Regions from separate parts of the Marinomonas sp. HM11-D genome, predicted to be linked through region 2. Evidence: riboswitches for the same ligand, from Rfam matches in the RefSeq annotation. Region 2 holds a riboswitch; each other region holds the start of a gene.
What was found. Region 2 has a riboswitch for thiamine pyrophosphate ahead of thiD (bifunctional hydroxymethylpyrimidine kinase/phosphomethylpyrimidine kinase). Riboswitches for the same ligand answer to the same signal wherever they lie in the genome.

Region 1: another riboswitch for thiamine pyrophosphate. It lies ahead of thiC (phosphomethylpyrimidine synthase ThiC); the one in region 2 lies ahead of thiD (bifunctional hydroxymethylpyrimidine kinase/phosphomethylpyrimidine kinase).
Region 3: another riboswitch for thiamine pyrophosphate. It lies ahead of thiB (thiamine ABC transporter substrate binding subunit); the one in region 2 lies ahead of thiD (bifunctional hydroxymethylpyrimidine kinase/phosphomethylpyrimidine kinase).

What each region holds. Positions count from the first base shown of each region.
Region 1 covers NZ_JBMMKT010000004.1:244,944-251,366, forward strand. The annotation lists gene ACOSVP_RS07895 (thiazole synthase) at 1-185, opposite strand, end outside; gene thiS (sulfur carrier protein ThiS) at 187-384, opposite strand; gene thiE (thiamine phosphate synthase) at 365-1,531, opposite strand; gene thiC (phosphomethylpyrimidine synthase ThiC) at 1,532-3,523, opposite strand; TPP riboswitch at 3,660-3,764, opposite strand; gene rsmI (16S rRNA (cytidine(1402)-2'-O)-methyltransferase) at 3,828-4,682, opposite strand; gene ACOSVP_RS07920 (penicillin-binding protein activator) at 4,829-6,423, shown strand, end outside.
Region 2 covers NZ_JBMMKT010000003.1:114,242-120,664, reverse strand. The annotation lists gene ACOSVP_RS05120 (LysR family transcriptional regulator) at 1-768, shown strand, start outside; gene ACOSVP_RS05115 (hypothetical protein) at 761-1,120, shown strand; gene thiD (bifunctional hydroxymethylpyrimidine kinase/phosphomethylpyrimidine kinase) at 1,121-1,933, opposite strand; TPP riboswitch at 2,008-2,106, opposite strand; gene ACOSVP_RS05105 (tannase/feruloyl esterase family alpha/beta hydrolase) at 2,398-4,041, shown strand; gene modA (molybdate ABC transporter substrate-binding protein) at 4,272-5,027, shown strand; gene modB (molybdate ABC transporter permease subunit) at 5,034-5,723, shown strand; gene modC (molybdenum ABC transporter ATP-binding protein) at 5,720-6,423, shown strand, end outside.
Region 3 covers NZ_JBMMKT010000001.1:262,717-269,139, forward strand. The annotation lists gene msbA (lipid A export permease/ATP-binding protein MsbA) at 1-589, shown strand, start outside; gene ACOSVP_RS01215 (3-deoxy-D-manno-octulosonic acid transferase) at 594-1,832, shown strand; TPP riboswitch at 1,866-1,971, shown strand; gene thiB (thiamine ABC transporter substrate binding subunit) at 2,017-3,027, shown strand; gene thiP (thiamine/thiamine pyrophosphate ABC transporter permease) at 3,031-4,611, shown strand; gene ACOSVP_RS01230 (thiamine ABC transporter ATP-binding protein) at 4,598-5,302, shown strand; gene ACOSVP_RS01235 (DMT family transporter) at 5,368-6,225, shown strand; gene ACOSVP_RS01240 (DMT family transporter) at 6,228-6,423, opposite strand, start outside.

The sequences.
Region 1 (6,423 bases), on a different contig from region 2:
AGTTGCTGCAAGGGTTTTAGGATATTGTCGGAGCCTGCTTTTAAATCCATACGGCGCAAGGATAAGGTGGTCATTTCACTGCCACTGGCCAAGATGGAGGCAATCATCTGCTCTTGGTTGGCATACTTGCCAGTACCGGTGAATAAGCGCGATGAAAAGGTATGACCTGCAATCGTTAATGACATATTACCCCCCGGCAATGGATTCAAAGATATCGATACGGTCGTTGTCTTTTAATAGACAATCCGACCACATACTGCGAGGCACCACTTGTTGATTCACTGCCACCGCGACCCGTTGTTCAGCACCAACATAGTTCTCTAATAACGCTGATAAGGTGTTGTGTTCAGACTGAACTGGCTCATCATTCACATACAACTGCATTGGCATCTCCTTGAACGTCATTAATCACCGCTTTGAGTAGAGCTTGCGTCGCAGCTTTTGGATCGTCCGCACGGGTAATCGCGGTCACCAAGGCTATCGAATCTACGCCTGTCGCTTTTACTTTTGGTAAGCGTTCTGCATTGATGCCACCAATGGCCACGGTTGGGTAAGCGCCATTGATCAGCTCCACATATTGGCCTAAACGGGTTAAGCCCTGTGGCTGAGACGGCATATCCTTAGTCACGGTTGGGAATATATGGCCGAGGGCGATATAACTTGGCTTGAGGTTAAAAGCACGCATGATTTCAAAGTAGCCATGGGTACTGATGCCAAGACGTAAGCCTGCCTGTTGAATCGCCGAAAGATCGGCCACTTCAATGTCTTCTTGACCTAAATGCACACCGTAAGCACCCAGTTCAATCGCTAGTTGCCAGTAGTCATTGATAAAGACTTGCGCGCCATGTTGCTCGCCTAAGGCAATGGCTTGCTGGATCTTATTCCTTAGATCCTTGTCGTTAGCATCTTTGATACGCAATTGCGTGGTGGTCACGCCCTGCTCTAACACCAACGCCAGCCATTCCACCGTATCCACGACGGGATAAAGGGTAAACAGCTCTTTGCGAATCGGGCTAAACTCGGCACCTTTGGCAATTACATGGTCATCGGCAAAGCTAGTGCTCGGGAACCAAGTGCGATCTTCCGGCCAACCCGCCCCAGCAGCACGTGCTTGTTGTGTTAACCAAGCCAACGCCAAGGTCATGGCATCTAAATGTTCGTAGCCCTGCTCAATAAAACACGCCAGCGCGACGGCAAGGTCGTTTTGGTTTATCTTGGTCAGCTTATCAGCCTGAAAATATGCAATGCGTTGCCCCGGTAGCTGAACCGTGACTTGATTGTCTTGGTCATCTTTTTGACACAGGGCTTGATAAACACTGCTTGAGGCATCTAGCTCAGTGACAAACTGCCATGTTTCCGTCGTCGTGGTCAGCGTTAATCCGCCCTGACGGGTTTCAATATGACACGGGTGTTGAACTTCATCCGTTGTGGAGTGAAGCACTCGACACCCAAGGTGTCGAGTGTTGTCCAAAACAGATGATTTAAACCCAGCGTCTCGAAACGCTATTTGTTTAACATCTGTTGTGGTCATTTACTGTTCCGTCTCTAGCTCGTCTTCAGAACGTTTATCGGTTTTCTTCTTGTCAGTCGCTAGCTTGTCTGTCGTTAAGTAGACATCGCTGCCTAGCTCCTTGAACTGCTCCGACATTTGCTGCATGCCTGCTTCTGCCGTTACGTCCACCGCTTCGATCTTCTCAAGGCCTGCGGCGTAGTCACGTACTTCTTGAGTGATCTTCATCGAACAGAATTTTGGACCACACATAGAACAGAAATGCGCCACTTTACCCGATGCTTGCGGTAGGGTTTCATCGTGGTAAGAGCGTGCTGTGACTGGGTCTAGTGACAAGTTGAATTGATCTTCCCAACGGAATTCAAAACGGGCTTTTGACAAGGCGTTGTCACGTACTTGGGCACCTGGGTGACCTTTGGCCAAGTCCGCCGCGTGGGCAGCGATCTTGTAAGTGATCAGACCTTGCTTCACGTCTTCTTTGTTCGGTAGACCCAAGTGTTCTTTTGGTGTCACGTAACACAACATGGCACAGCCGTACCAACCGATTTGCGCGGCACCGATACCTGAAGTGATGTGGTCGTAACCCGGTGCGATGTCTTGTGTTAGGGGGCCTAAGGTGTAGAACGGTGCTTCATGGCAGTGCTCAAGTTGCAGATCCATGTTCTCTTTGATCAGCTGCATTGGCACGTGGCCTGGGCCTTCGATCATCACCTGAACATCGTAGTCCCATGCAATTTTCGTTAGCTCACCTAGAGTGCGAAGCTCTGACAATTGCGCTTCGTCGTTGGCATCCATGATCGAACCTGGACGTAGACCGTCACCTAGGGAAAGCGCCACATCGTAGGCCGCACAGATTTCACAGATTTCTTTGAAACGGGTGTAAAGGAAGTTTTCTTCGTGGTGCGCTAGACACCATTTCGCCATGATGGAACCACCGCGAGACACGATGCCGGTTAGGCGTTTCGCTGTCATAGGCACGTAACGTAGTAGGACACCACAGTGGATGGTGAAGTAGTCCACGCCCTGCTCCGCTTGCTCAATCAGAGTATCGCGGAACACTTCCCAGTTTAGGTCTTCGGCCACGCCGTCCACTTTTTCTAGTGCTTGGTAAATCGGTACCGTACCGATTGGCACTGGCGAGTTACGTAGGATCCATTCACGAGTTTCGTGGATGTTTTTGCCAGTCGACAAATCCATTACGGTGTCCGCGCCCCAGCGTGTTGACCATACCAGCTTCTCGACTTCTTCTTCGATCGAAGACGTTAGCGCCGAGTTACCAATGTTGGCATTGACCTTCACTAGGAAGTTACGGCCGATGATCATTGGCTCGGTTTCTGGGTGGTTGATGTTGTTAGGGATGATGGCGCGGCCTTCGGCAACTTCTTTACGCACGAATTCTGGCGTGATTTCCGTTTGAATATTGGCACCGAAGCTGTGGCCTGGGTGTTGTTTTAGCAACAGCTCAGATTTAATCGCTTGCAGGTTTTGGTTCTCACGGATGGCAATGTATTCCATCTCAGGTGTGATGATGCCTTGGCGCGCGTAATGCATTTGCGTCACGCATTGACCCGCTTTGGCTTTACGTACCGTTGGTAGGTGCTTAAAACGTAGCTCGTCTAGCTCGTTATTTGCTAAACGCTCTTGAGCGAAGTTTGAGCTTACGCCTTCTAGCACTTCGGTATCGTTACGAGCTTCGATCCATTGCTGACGTAGTGCTTTAAGGCCCACGTGTACGTCGATGTTTTCTGCTGGATCCGCGTATGGACCCGCTGTGTCGTACACGTAAATTGGCTCGTTTGGCTCAAAGGTTAGGTTTTCAGGATCTGAACCAATCGGCGTGTCGGTTAGGTTGATCTGACGCATTGGCACTTGGATCGAGGCATCAGAGCCTTGTACGTAAATACGCTCAGACGACGGAAATGGCGTCGCTTGCAAAGACTCGATAAAGGCTTTGGCTTCTAGACGGGCTTTTTCACGTGTTTTTTTGTTTGGCTTTGGAATGTTGGTCGACATAAGCAGATTCCCATTATGTTTGTATTTGGAAAAAATGCTTGTCAGGAGGTCACGTACTTCCACGTACGCGCGGTTGTTCTAATCCTATCGCACAAGGTTCGTGCTTGGGAAAAACAACGCTATTTCAGCAGAAAAGAAATGATGCTTTCTTGTTCCCTTCGCAGGTATTAGCCTGATCAGGTTCTGCGGATCCCGCATTAAAATGCGATCTCAGCCAATTAAGGCACTCCGACAAGTTGCGCATCAGTATACGCGTTTGTTTGTTGCTGTAAACAAGCAAACGCGAAATGGCTAGATTAAGGAATTACTCTTCGTTCATCGCCAGTGCTTGTTTGTACAAGGCGTTTTTCTTCTCGCCAGTGATTTCAGCGGCTAAGGCTGCAGCTTGCTTTACTGGTAATTCTTTCAGCAGAATCTTTAGAATTTTAATGGCTTCACCGTTGTCTTCTTCCTGTGCAGGTAAAGACACCATCATCACGAATTCACCGCGAGTTTGGTTGCTATCGTCTTCTAAAATGCGCTTAATTTCTGAAACCGAGCCTGACAGGAAGGTTTCAAACGTCTTGGTTAATTCGCGCGCCAAGGCCACTTGAGCTTGCTCACCCCATACCGCTTCTAGATCTTCTAAACAGTCTAAAATACGGTGGGTTGACTCGTAGAACACCACAGTACCAAGGCTTGGTGTCCAGCTCGACATTTCATCACGACGAGATTTACTTTTTGCTGGCAAAAAGCCAACAAAGCTAAAACGATCGGTCGGCAGTCCCGAGGCACAAAGGGCGGTAATCAAGGCAGACGGGCCTGGAACGGGAACTACTTTGTGGCCTTCTTGACGTAAGAAGTTCACCACATGGTAACCAGGATCAGAGATCAAGGGCGTGCCCGCATCAGAGATCAAAGCAACGTTTTTACCGTCACTTAACAAGGAAGCAATGTAGGAAGCTTTATCGCGCTCATTGTGGTCATGTAGAGCAAACAGTTTGGTGTCGATACCAAAATGATTCATTAAACGTTTGCTATGACGGGTGTCTTCCGCGGCGATAAAGTCAACTTCTTGTAAAACTCGTTTTGCACGATCCGTAAAATCATCTAGATTGCCAATTGGGGTCGCTACAATGTAGAAGGTTCCTCTCACATCATTATCAGACTGTGTTACCATGATTCCTCTTTTATAGGCTTAAGTATTGCGTGCATATGAGTTTGTTTAGATCCCGTATCATACCACTTTCCTTAGTTACATTGTCGCTAATTGGTTGTGGTGCTATTGAAACTTCCGTACCCAGTTCTGGTATGACGAATGCTCAAATGGAACAAGGTAGCGATTTATCTGATTACAACTACGCCCTAGCACAAGCTCAGGCGCAATCCACTCCAGAACAAGCCGCGCCCTATTACTGGGCTGCAGCACAAGCACTGGTGATGGATGGGCAGTATCTTCAGGCGCGAACCTTGTTGGAAACCCACGTACTTCCGATTCGTGGCCAAAGCCAACTCGATGGCTATTTGCTGATGAGTGATATTGCCTTAGCGCAAGAAACGCCGATGTTGGCGCTGCAGCTGTTGAACCAAGCGGCAGAGCTGCCTTTAACTCAGCGTCCTAGCAACAATATCAAGGTATTGCAGCAACGCGCCAAAGTAATGGCATCCATGGATAATTGGCCCAATGCAGTTCGCGATTACATGCAGTTGAGCCTGATGCTGCCAGCTGATCAGCAAGAACAGAACCGCGCTGAGCTTTGGTTCGCCATTCAGAACTTAACCGATAGCGAAGTCACTGACCTAGAAGGCAATCAATTGCCATTATTGGATGGCTGGCTGGATGTTTCTAAGATTTTGCGTCAGCAGTCTTTGACGGTGGAGCAACAGGTCGCGGAGTATCAATCTTGGCAACGCATTCACGGTAGCCACCCAGCAGCCGTGTACCCGCCATTGGACTTCCAGATCATGGCGTCACTTGAGCAAAACATGCCAACGTCCATTGCGGTGATGCTACCGATGAGCAAAGAGCTTAAGGTTGCCTCTGAAGCGATTCTAGATGGTCTTTTACAGCAGTATTACGCCAACAGCGATGTACAGCCTAACTTGCACATCATTGATACGGACCAATACAGCCAATTCTCGCAAGCCTACTTAGCTGCTTTAGAAACTGGCGCGGAAACCATCATCGGGCCACTGCGTAAACAAAACGTAGGTCAGTTAGCGGACTTGGTACAAGACGTTCCAACGATTGCTTTAAACCAATTGGAAAACAATCGCACGATTCCAAACTTGTACCATTTCTCTCTGAACGTGAGTGACGACATTCGCGAACTGATTGCCTTTGCCAAAAAAGAAGGCGCAGACAATGCCGCCATTCTTGCCATGGAGTCCACTTGGGCTTTACGTCAAAGTGATTTGTTTAAAGAAATTGCGCAAGAGACACATTTACCGGTACTGACATCACTGTCTTATGAGGACACGCCAAACGGTCGTGCTCAGGCGGTCAAGAAACTGCTGCAAGTAGACGAAAGTGAAGCACGTATTCGTAGTATTCAACAGTGGACCCAGCAAGAAGTCGAAGCAACGCCTCGAGCCCGTCAAGATTTGGACTATGTCTACTACATAGGCAAACTAGACGACGCTAAGCAGATTCGACCACTGTTGAACTTCTACTTTGCTGAGGACATCCCAATGCTGGCCTCACAAACCATTCACGATAAGACGCCAAGCTCTACCAGCAAGAGCGAGGACATTGAGCGCATTATCTTTACTGAACTGCCTGCTGTTTTAGAGTCGGCGGATCAACACAGCAACAAGCCGTTCGTTTTACAGCGCCTCACAGCACTGGGTAACGACAGCTATATATTGGCTAAGCGTTTAGCACTGTTCACCAATGTTAAATCGGCAAAGGTGTCCGCTCG
Region 2 (6,423 bases):
TGGATGGGCTCGCGTCTGTTACACCGAACTACGCGGCGTATCAGTTTGACGGGCGCTGGGGAAGATGTGCTGGATCGTGCACGCACCATGCTTTCCATCGGCGATGAAATGGAGCAATTGGCGATTCGTCCCGACAGTGAGCCTCGTGGGCTACTGCGCATCACCTGTAGTCATACTTTTGCCGATGATTTTTTGATTCAAGCGGTGGATGAGTATTTACGCTTGTATCCTGCGGTGAAGATCGATGTGCTGGTGGGCGATCGTTCGGTCAATCTTGTCGAGGAGCGCATCGATCTGGCGATACGCATTACCAATGATTTGGACCCGAATTTGGTGGCGCGTAAGTTGGGCGTTTGCCGTTCGGTAGTCTGCGCCAGTCCCGAATATCTTCGCGAGCAAGGCATGCCACGCACCATTGATGAGCTATCACGGCACAACTGTTTGACCTATTCCTACTTTGGTCAAAGTTTATGGCAATTTCAAGGCGTTGCAGGGGAGACCAGCGTGGCGGTATCAGGTAACCTTAGCAGCAATATTTCTACGCTGCTGTTGCGTAGCACCCTATTAGGCGGTGGTATCAGCCTGCAGCCTTGGTATTCGGTTAAACAGCATTTGGCGGACGGGCGGTTAGTCTCGTTGTTGCCAGAGTTTGAGCCGAACCAGCTCGGTATTTATGGTATCTATGCCACTCGCAAACAAATGTCGCCCTTGCTACGTAGCTTTATCGACTTTATGGTAATCAAGATGAAGGAGTATTTTGATGACTAAACCCTCGCTATTAGCGATTGTCGCTGTCTGTTTTAGTGCAACGCTTGCCAGCGCACAAACGCTCACCACTGAGTCGTATCAAATTGATGTGACCTCCCGCTGCCCTGAAGGTGAGGTGGCCTGTCAGAAAATGTCATTTGCACTGACCCTGAAGGAATCCGGTAAGGTGCAACACTATGAAGGTCGTACCTTACATCGCCTCTGTGCTGACGGTGAAACCCCTTGTCAGTTTATTGGTTACCGTTTTCGCGATGATAAGCGCCAGTTTACTTTGTTTGAACATGGCGCTCTGGAAATCAACTGTGGTGCGGGTCTTGAAATCGTCCGTGAACAAGGTCAGTGGCAATACTAATCATGAGTTCGCTTGTTTGAAAAAGTGATGCACCGGGCCATGGCCTTTGCCTATGTTCAATTCATCCGCGTGCGCAATGGCTTGGCTTAAATAGGTTTTCGCTTGATCAACGGCGCTTTCAAGAGCAAGCCCTTGTGCCAAAAATGAAGCAATCGCTGCCGATAAGGTACAGCCCGTGCCATGGGTGTTTTTGGTTGCGATTCTTGGGCTAGAGTACAGCAGCACTTGCTCGTCTTTAATCAGCCAGTCCTTGCTGTCTGGCCCTTCTGCTAGATGCCCACCTTTTAATAACACCGCCGCTGGCAAACGCTTTAGCTCGTCAATCATAGCGAGCGCTTCGGCTTCAGTGTGAGGTGTAGCCTTACCGAGCAAAGTTGCTGCTTCCGGTAGATTCGGGGTAATCAAATCCACTAGGGGAAACAACTCCGACTGCATGGTTTTGATGGCTTCTTGCTGAAGCAATAGATCACCGCTGGTAGCGACCATTACTGGGTCCAATACCACATAACTAGGCTGATAGTGGCGCAGTTTATCCGCGACCACCTTGATAATATTTGCATCGGCCAACATACCAATCTTAACCGCTTGAATAGCTAGATCGCTGAATACTGCATCGAGTTGCGCCGCTACATGCTGCGCGGGGATCGGATGTACGTCGCTGACGCCCAAGGTGTTTTGTGCGGTGGTGGCTGTAATCACGCTGCAAGCGTAACTGCCGGTTGCTGAAATGGCTTTGATATCGGCTTGAATGCCTGCGCCACCGCCGCTGTCAGAGCCAGCAATGGTGAGCGTAATAGGGGTGGTTTGGGTCATAAAGGTTCCTTTACGACGCAAAGGAACGGGAAGAAAAACAGCGCCTCACACCAAGGACAATGGTTGGGCTAAGCAGAATCTTTCCCATAGTTCCCTACGTCAGTACTAACTGAATCAGGTTCAACGGGTCTCGCTTAAGCGATCTCAGCAGTTTTGCTCCCCGACTATGTGGAACTAATCATATCAATCTGCAGTGATTTATAGCTAGCGTTCATAGCAAAATTGTCCGTATATTTCGTCCTAACTATAACCGTAAGGAATTCTAGACTTTGTTACATAACTGGCTGTTCTAATTGAAAATATAGGTAATATTTAGGCTATCTTTCAGTGTTGTTGATGCGTTTACGCAAGGGCGTAAGATAGGCTTTTTGTATCGTTATAGGCTATAACGATAAAGCATATGTCACGGTACGATTTGTACATGGGACTGCGACATGAAGGGCAAAATAGCTAAGGAGTCGAAAATGAATAGCGTTTTGAAAAAGGTGTTGCTGCCGAGCTTGGCTTTGTCAGGTTTGGCAGCGCCAATGGCCTACGCAAGTGATCAGATGTGTGCGGGGTTAATGGACCTAAGTGAGCATAATGTAGAAATCACCAAGGCCGAATGGGTGGCAGCTGGTCCTGCCGCAAAAGACCCCATGGCAGCTTTTACTGGCGCTAATATGTCTGATGTGGATTTGCCAGCGCACTGCCTTGTTCAGGGGGTGATTGAAGAGCGCACTGGGGCGGATGGTAAGCCTTACGGCATTCATTTTGAAATGCGCCTTCCTAGCAATTGGCAACAGCGTTTGTTATTCCAAGGCGGTGGCGGTGTGGACGGCTTTCTTGCCAACGCACTGGGGCGCATTCCAGTGAATGAATCGACCGCTTCACCAGCGTTAACCCGAGGTTATGCGGTTGTTTCTATGGATGGTGGTCATCCGACGCCAAGCCCTGAGTTTGGCTTTGATCAGCAAGCTCGTCTTGATTTTGCTTATGCGGCGATTGGCAAAGTAACGGTTCAGGCGAAACGAATCGTCGACGAATACTACTCACAACGACCAGATTATACCTATTTTATGGGGTGCTCCAACGGTGGTCGTGAAGCCATGATGGCGGCACAGCGTTACCCTAATGAATTTGATGGTATTGTCGCGGGTAACCCTGGCTTTCACTTAAGTCGTGCAGGTGTTGCAGAAGCATGGGACTCTCAAGCTTTAATGAGTATTGCGCCAAAAGATGAGCAAGGTCGTCCAATCTTATCTAAGGCTCTAACGCAAGCGGACTTGAATTTAGTGAGCAAATCGGTGTTGGAGTCTTGTGATGCACTGGATGGCTCGATTGATGGCGTGATCAACAATTACCAAGCCTGTCACTTTGATCCTAAGGTGTTGCAGTGCGATGGTACAAACGCTACAGCCTGCTTGTCCTCAGCGAAAATTGATGCCTTAGGAAAAGTCATGGCTGGACCCGTTAACAGCCGTGGTGACAAACTTTACAGCACATGGCCTTATGATAGTGGAATGTCTGCTCCAGGCTGGCGTGCATGGAAATTAGGTTTCTCTGAAGATGCGACCAAAACGGATGCCTTGAATCTGTCTTTGGGGGCTGGTTCTGTGAAGTTCTATTTCCTAACGCCACCACGTCCTGAGCTTAACACCTTAGATTTCGACTTTGATAAAGATATGGAAGACATGCATCAAACTGCGGCGCTTAACGATGCGGTCGCTACTTACCTAACAACCTATAAGGCTAAAGGCGGCAAGGTGATTGTTTACCAAGGCTTATCCGATCCAGTGTTTTCAGCGGACGATATTGCTAATTGGTACAAAAATGTCAGCCAAGACACAGACGGCGGAGATATGGCGGAAACCCATGATTGGGCACGCTTATTTATGGTGCCGGGTATGACTCACTGTGGTGGTGGTCCGGCATTCAATAACTTTGATCCATTAGCAGCCATTGAAAATTGGGTTGAGAAAGAGGAAGCACCGGTCAATCTGCCAGCGAAAGGAGAGTCTTTCCCAAATAAAACGCAGCCGATTTGTCCGTTCCCGCAATATGCGAAATTTGATGGTGGTGATGTGAGTCAACTAGCGTCTTATCACTGTGAAGCGCCCGCGTCTTAATCGCCTCTAAGTGCTTTCAAGAACGCCTCAGCGATCCGCTGGGGCGTTTTTGTTTCAGCAGAGTTTTCTATATCACGCTTGAAAAATCACTTAATGCGACATTCTGGTGCGGATTTTTCCAAAATTCGACGATTTCTTAGGGCTGTTGCTTGAGCTATTTCGTTATGTAATGGATTATATAGCGAAATTTGAACGGCCTCATTTGGCCACTATGATCGAAGGAGAACAGGATGAACCCTATTAAACAAATGCCATGGCTAGTCTTAGGCTGTGTCGTTGCCAACCAAGCGGTGGCGGATCAAGTTCATGCAGCAGTGGCGGCGAACTTTACCGGTGCCATGAAATCGGTAGTCGAGCAATTTGAAAGCGACACTGGCCATGATGTGGTGTTGTCATTTGGTTCATCCGGTAAAATTCTGGCGCAGATTCAAAACGGTGCCCCGTTTGAAGTGTTTCTTTCCGCCGACCAAGCTAAGCCTGAGAAGCTAGAGCAAGATGGCTTCGTGGTGGATGGCAGCCGTTTTACCTACGCCATTGGAGCCTTGGCGCTGTGGTCGTCCTTGCCTGATTTTATTGATAATAACTATGCGCGTTTAAGCTCGGGTGACTTTAATAAGCTGTCTTTGGCGAACCCTAAGTTAGCACCATACGGTTTAGCGGCGACGGAAGTGCTTGAGGCTTTGGATCTAACGGAAGCGACTAAAGACAAGTGGGTACAGGGCGAAAACATTGCTCAAACTTACCAGTTTGTGGCGACTGGCAATGCGAATTTAGGCTTTGTCGCGCTATCGCAAATCATGTCGGAAGGCCATGTCACACAAGGCTCCAGCTGGATTGTGCCAAGCGAGTTGTACAGCCCGATCCGCCAAGATGCGGTATTGCTGAAAAAAGGCCAAGACAACGTCGCAGCGCGTGATTTGATGGCTTATCTACAAAGCCCTAAAGCACACGAAATCATTCACTCTTACGGCTACCAAACTGAGTAACTACCTATGTTCACCGAAGCAGATCTGGACGCGATCTGGCTAACCTTGCGCCTCGCCACCACAGTCACTGTGTTGCTATTAGTGGTCGGCACGCCGATCGCTTGGTGGCTAGCGCGAACTCGTTCATGGCTTAAAGGCCCTGTCGGAGCCATTGTTGCTTTACCTTTGGTATTGCCGCCTACGGTATTGGGTTTTTATATGCTGATTGCCATGGGCCCCAATGGCGTGATTGGTCAGATCACTCAGCAGCTAGGTATCGGCTTATTGCCGTTTAGCTATTGGGGGCTGGTGATCGCTTCGGTGGTGTATTCCTTACCCTTTGTGGTGCAACCGATTCAAAATGCTATGCAAGCCTTAGGGGATCGTCCTATGGAAGTGGCCGCCACCTTGCGCGCGGGTCCATGGCAGCGTTTTTTCTGTGTTGTATTGCCGTTATCCAAGCCTGGGTTTATCTCGGCGGCGATTCTAGGTTTTGCTCATACCGTAGGGGAGTTTGGTGTGGTGCTGATGATCGGTGGCAATATTCCCCAAGAAACTCGGGTGGTTTCGGTGCAGATTTATGATTACGTAGAAGCCATGGAATATGGTCAAGCCCATGTACTGGCTGGCTTAATGGTGGCATTTTCCTTTGTGGTACTGCTGGGTGTGTATGGCTTTCATCGTCAGTCTGGTGGTGTTTGGGGAGTGAAATCATGAGTGCTTCGCCTAATACCATCCATGCCCAGTTTCGCTTAACGCGCCAAAGTAAAGGCGTGTTACCGTTTGAATTGGACGTTGCCACACAACTACCAAGCCAAGGGGTCACTGCTATCTTCGGTCATTCCGGTTCTGGTAAGACGACTTTTTTGCGCTGTGTTGCTGGGTTAGAGCGTGCTCAGTCCGGTTATCTCGAAGTGCAGGGGCAAGTGTGGCAGGATGCTAAGCAGTTTTTGCCGACCCATAAGCGTCCCTTGGGGTATGTGTTTCAAGAGTCGAGCTTGTTTGAGCATCTCACCGCATTGGGAAATCTGAAGTTTGCTATTAAGCGAGCTGAGGAGCCCACCAGTGCGGAAGATTTTAATCGGATCGTCTCATTAATGGGCATTGAACCGATTTTATCGCGTTATCCGAGCCAGTTGTCTGGCGGTGAACGTCAACGGGTGGCCATTGCCAGAGCGTTGCTGATTCAGCCACGGATTCTGTTAATGGATGAGCCACTGGCATCCTTGGATAATGCCCGCAAGCAAGAAATCTTGCCGTATCTGGCGAAGCTTAGAAGCAGCTTAGATATTCCGATTCTGTACGTCAGTCACTCAGTGGATGAGATTGCCCAACTGGCCGATCATGTAGTGGTGTTAGACGGCGGTAAATTGGTCGCCCAAGGTGAGTTGTCTGAAGTCTTTGCGCGCACGGATCT
Region 3 (6,423 bases), on a different contig from region 2:
AGTGCCGCGTTTGTATGATGTTACGGACGGAAGTTTGTTGGTTGATGGCTTGGATAGTCGTGAGTACGGCCTGAAAAGTTTGCGTAGCCAAATTGCATTGGTGAACCAAAATGTGGTGCTGTTCAACGGTTCGATCCGTGAGAACATAGCTTACGGTTATTTACGTGGCACTTCGGAAGAAGAAGTGATTGCCGCAGCCAAGGCAGCCAATGCTTGGGAGTTTATTGAAAACCTTGAGCACGGTTTGGATACCATGGTTGGCGAGAACGGTGTCTTGCTATCCGGTGGTCAGCGCCAACGTATTGCCATTGCCCGCGCCATTTTGAAAAACGCGCCGATTCTGATTCTAGACGAAGCGACTTCAGCCCTGGATACAGAATCTGAACGAGCGATCCAGCAGGCATTAGATAGTTTGATGAAAGACCGCACCACGATTGCCATTGCGCACCGATTATCGACCATTGAAAACGCCGATATTATTGCCGTGGTGGATCATGGTGTGATCATTGAAGTGGGCTCACACAAAGAGTTGTTGGCGCAAAATGGTGCCTACGCTCAATTGCATCAGAAACAATTTAACGAAGAGTAAAACTATGTGGCTCTATCGTCTGTTACTTGCCTTAGCGTCGCCATTTATCGCGCGACGTATTTGGCGCTTTCACAAGTGCTATGACAATTATCGAGTGCAAGAAGCGCTTGGTAAGTGGGGGCCTGTGCAAGCAGATCTTTGGCTGCATTGCGCCTCTGTCGGTGAAGTTCTGGCGGCGAAAATACTAGTAACGCAATGGCTTGAAGCCAACCCAGGCAAACAATTACTGATCACCACAGTCACGCCTACTGGCGCGGAACAGGTGCAGAAATGGTTTGCAGATCGTGTGCAGCATCGCTATTTACCTTTAGATCACAAGATGTGTGTGCAGCGTGCTTTGAGTAAATTGAGCTGTCCGCAATTGGCGATTATTGAAACCGAGCTTTGGCCTAACCTGTTACAGACCGCCAAGGCCCAAGGTATGACCATTCAGATTATCAATGCTCGCTTAAGTGAGCGTTCCGCCAAGCGTTATCAAAAATTTGCTTTTTTTGCTCGCCCTCTCATGGCTCTGCCGGATCGCTTTTTAGCGCATGCGCCAGCGGATGCAGAGCGTTTTAAGGCGTTGGGGGCGCAAGACGTGCCGGTGGTGGGTAATATCAAATTTGATGTGATAGCGCCGGATGATCCTCAAGTCCCGGTTTGGCGTAAAGCCTTAGCTGCGAAAGGTGAGTTTATATGGATCGCGGCCAGTACCCATGAAGGGGAAGATGCGCTTATTTTGGCGGCGCACAAATCTTTAAAACGCCAGCTCTCTAATGCCAAACTGATTTTGGTGCCGCGTCATCCAGAGCGTTTTGATGAGGTGTTTGCGCAGGCGAAACAGAGTGGTTTTCGAGTTGAGCGTCGCTCCGATGGTCAGCTGGACACTTGGGCTCAGGCAGATGTGTTACTGGGGGATAGCATGGGCGAAATGATGCGTTATTTTGCCATGTCTGATGTGGCTTTCGTAGCGGGTAGCCTGATTGAGCGGGGCGGTCACAACCCAATCGAGCCTGCGATCTTAGCTAAACCTGTGATCGTGGGGGAGCATACCTTCAATTTTGCCGAGATCACTGAGTCCTTGATTCACGATCAAGGGGCGCTTCGAGTGCACTCGATTACAGAGCTGGTGGATCAGCTGCTGTATCTGAAGAATATCTATGTGCGCCAAACCATGGGCCAGAAAGCCTTGGCCAATGCTAAAGCCAATCAAGGGGCTTTGGCACGTGTATTAGACTATTTAAAGAGCAACAACAGTTAGCTATCTGTAGAGCCTCTGCTAGAATAGCGGCGAATGTATCTCATGGGGTGTGGCTTTGGCCGCTGAGAAACCATTGATGGTTAACCCATTGAACCTGAACCAGATCATGCTGGCGTAGGAATTGAGATAGCAAGCCCTTCACATCTTGCCCATCCAGTTATACGCCGCTCACTTAGGAGCGACTATGTTTTCTAATTCTTTGGCGTCTTTCAAATCTCTTGCGTTTGGTACCACCGCCTTATTGGCGACGTCTTTGGTATCTGCTGAAACCTTAACGGTTTACACCTACGATGCGTTTGCATCGGAATGGGGCCCTGGTCCAAAGATCAAAGCGAACTTTGAAGCACAATGTAACTGTGAACTGAATTTTGTGGCGCTGGATTCGTCTGTTGGTATTTTGTCACGTGCGCAACTTGAGGGTGAGGCATCAGAAGCGGATGTGTTGCTTGGCCTTGATTTAAATGTGATGGAAGCGGCGAAGCAAACGGGTTTGCTGGCGAAACACAGTGTCGATACCTCTAACGTCACCACACCAGGTGGTTGGAGTGATGAAAACTTCGTTCCGTTTGATCAAGGCTACTTTGCTTTTATCTACGACAGTGAAAAGCTTGCAACAGCGCCAACCTCCCTAAAAGACGTGGTTGAAAACCAAGACCTGAAAGTGATTTACCAAGATCCTCGTACATCAACGCCGGGGTTAGGCTTACTGCTATGGATGAAAGCTGTGTACGGTGATCAAGCGGCGGACGCATGGGCGAAATTGGCAAGTCATACGGTGACGGTGACCAAAGGCTGGTATGACGGCTACAGCCTGTTCCTAAAAGGGGAAGCGGACGTGGTACTAAGTTACACCACATCACCGGCCTACCATATCGTTGCTGAGGGCGAACATAAGTACAAAGCAGCTACTGCGAGCGAAGGTTTTTACCCACAGATCGAAGTGGCGGCTATGTTAGAAAATGCACCTCATAAAGCGTTAGCTGAACAGTTTATGCAATTTATCCTAGAGCCTGGTTTCCAAAACGTGGTGGCAACCGGTAACTGGATGTACCCAGTGATGAGCAATGTGGATCCACTGCCAGAAGCTTTTACCTCACAACCACAACCGACCAAGGTATTGACGCTAGAGGCTGAGCAAGTGGCACAGCAGCGTCAAGCTTGGATCAATGAATGGTTGGAAGCAACGACTCGATAAGCTTTGATTTTCTCCCCTTATCTACGCCCAGCTTGGCTGGGCGTTTCGCTTTATTTGGTGATCGCCGCTGCGGCTTTGGTAGCATTGCTAGAGTACGCGTCCCCTAGTTCTTGGGGGCGTTATCTCGCCGATCCTTACACATGGCGAGTGGTGCGCTTTTCCTTTACTCAAGCGAGTTTAAGTGCCTTGCTGAGTATCTTGTTGGCCATTCCCATGGCTTCTTGCCTGTTTCATCGACGTTTTATCGGTCGTCAAACACTCTTGTCTCTGTTTGCCATTTCCATTGTGGTGCCGACCATTGTCGCTATCTTGGGGATTGTGGTGGTCTATGGCCGTAATGGCTGGTTTACCTCGTTGTTCGGTACTCCGTTTCCCTTGTATGGCCTAGGTGGCATTTTATTGGCCCATGTGTTTTTCAATATGCCATTGGCGGTACGGGTGATTTTGCAGGCTTATCAATTGATTCCAGACGCCCAGTGGCGGCTTGCCAGTCAGTTAGGTTTTAGTCGTTGGCATGTGTTCCGCTTAATTGAATGGCATTATCTGAAAAAGAATCTGCCAGGCTTGTTTCTGCTGATTTTTATGTTGTGCTTTTCCGGTTTTGCCGTGGTGCTGAGTCTAGGTGGCGGGCCCCGTTCGAGCACTTTGGAAGTGGCCATTTATCAGGCGCTGCGTTTTGAATTTGATTTAAACAAAGCCAGTTACTTATCGTTATTACAGGTGGCGATTTGTTCTTTGGTGGCGTTGGCGGTGTATAAACTGGCGCCGCCGATCCGTCAGGATGTGAGCATATATCAAGGGCAACGGTTAGCCATGCGCTCCAGTGGGGTGGCCAAGGTCGTTGACTTTAGCACCCTAGCAATCGTGCTGCTTTGGGTGTTGCCGCCCTTTGTGGCGATTCTTGCTCCCGTGGTGACGGCCTTGTTTTGGCAAACCTTATGGTCGGGTGATCTATGGTGGTCGGTGTGGCACTCGCTGCGCATTGCTTTGCCATCTGGCGTTCTATCATTACTGATCGGATTAAGCCTGGCGGCGCTGGTGCGCACTTTACGCTGGCGTCAGCGTGGCGATTGGTGGGCGCAAAAGCTGGAGCAGTCTGGCAATTTAGTGTTGATGGTGCCAAGTTTGGTGCTGGCAACGGGCCTGTTTCTGCTGTTCCGTAATGCTGGTGTCAGTATTAAGCACGCCTATTGGATTGTCGTGTGGGTCAATGCTGTGATGGCGTTGCCATTTGTATTGCGTGCCATCATGCCGACCATCTATCAGCAGGAAAAACGCTTCCGTCATCTATACGCGCAAATGCATGTGGTCGGTTGGGCACGCTTTCGCTTGGAGTGGGGGCAAATTCGCTCATCCCTTGCGCAAGGTTTGGCCTATGCGGTGTTACTCAGTCTCGGGGATCTTGGGGTGGTGGCTTTATTCGGTTCCAAAGGCTTAGAAACCTTACCCATGTATTTGTATCAATTGATTGGTTCCTATCGAGTTGAGCAGGGCGCCTGCGTCGCGGTGGTGTTGATTTTATTGTGCTTAAGTTTGTTTTATTCCATCAATCGCTTCGTAGGAGGTCGCCGTGTTGTCGTTTGATTTAAGCTATCGTTGGCAAGATTTTCAGGCCAGCTATCAGGCGCAGCTAGAGCTAGGTTGCACCTCCATTTTAGGAGCCAGCGGTGGCGGTAAAAGTACCTTATTGGCGTTACTCGGTGGCTATATCGAAGGACAAGGCAGTATTCGCTTTGATGCGCAAGAGTTGCTGCCATTGGCACCTTACGATCGACCTATTACCACCTTGTTTCAAAGTGATAATTTATTTCCTCAACTCAGTGTGTGGGACAATATTGCCATTGGTTTATCACCGTCTCGCATATTGACCTCAGAGCAAAAGGAGAAGGTGCGCTGGGCGCTAGAGCAGGTTCAGTTGCAGGCCTTTGCTGCCAAGTATCCAGATCAGTTATCCGGTGGCCAAGCTCAGCGTGTGGCCATTGCCCGTGTGCTGGTGCGCGAAAAACCGATTCTGTTATTGGATGAGCCTTTCAGTGCGCTGGATCCGAAGCTGCGCTCGGATATGTTGCACCTAATTAAACAACTGACTGAGCAATACCAGTGGACCACAATTATGGTGACGCACAGCCCTTCGGACGTTCTGTTATTAGGCGGCCAAGTGTTATTGCTGGAAGAGGGCCAGGTTGTCGCACAAGCTGATGCAATAATATTGTCCGAAACACCACCGGATTCGCCGTTTAATCGCTATTTGCATATTTCACCTTCCCTTAAATAAAGCGATGATAGCGGCTTGATTCGCTGTTCTTCGTCTGCTGTTCTTCTATCCGAAAGGAAATGTCCGTGAGCGATATTTATCTGGTTAAAAAAGGCATCTACGCCACCATTGCCTACGCTTTTATTATGTCGATCACTGCGGTGGCAGCGAAGCAGGTGCAAACCCAAATCGCGGTGCCCGTTCTGGTGTTTTGGCAAAGCCTATTTTGTCTGGCGGTTTTATTCCCTCAGATGTGGGGTAAATGGCAGCGTCGCCCTTGGCATGTGATTAAGGCACACTTCTTACGCAGTCTTGGTGGTTTTGCGGGCTTCTTATTTTACTACTGGGCGTTGAATCATATCCCGCTGGTGGAGGCTTCCCTGTTGCGTTCTTGTGCGCCTTTATGTGTGCCCTTTGTGGTGCTGATTATGCATCGGGTGATGATCCCAAAAGCCCGTTGGTTGCCGCTTTTAATCGGCTTTATTGGTGTGGCGCTGGTTATTAATCCGACGCCAGAGCATTTCAATCCTTGGCATATTATCGGCTTCTTGTCGGCGGTTGGTTTGGCGTTTTCTATGGTGACGACGCGCATGCTAAGCAGTCATGTGTCTGGACAAGAGACCATGTTTGTCTACTTTGCTTTTTCCGCCCTGATGTCGTTGCCGTTAGCGTTTGGGCAAGGAGAGAGCTTGGCACTTCCTTCTGATACCTGGCTGTGGGTTTTAGTCGTGTCGATCACCCTCTATGGGGGAATGCATTTGTACACGTTGGCTTATACCTATGCCCCTGCCAGCGTGGTGTCGCCAGTGAGTTATATCGGGATTGTCTTTGCAGGCTTTTGGGGTTGGGTGATTTGGGGACACGTCCCAGATTGGCTCGCCATCTCTGGGACAGTGTTGATCTTCTCAAGCATTGTGATCAGTGCACGCTTGAATCGAAAGTAGGACTAAGCCTTGGCTTGTTCCTGCTTTACCCGTTGATTCAAAATGGTGGCAATGCCGATACCGGTAAAGATCAGCAGAATGCCGACGCCATGGAAGCTTTCGATTTGCTCACCCAAAAACAGCACTGATAAGAAAATACTAAACACCGGCAGCAGGTGCACAAAGTGACCGGCTGCCGCGGCGCCTAATTTTTGCACG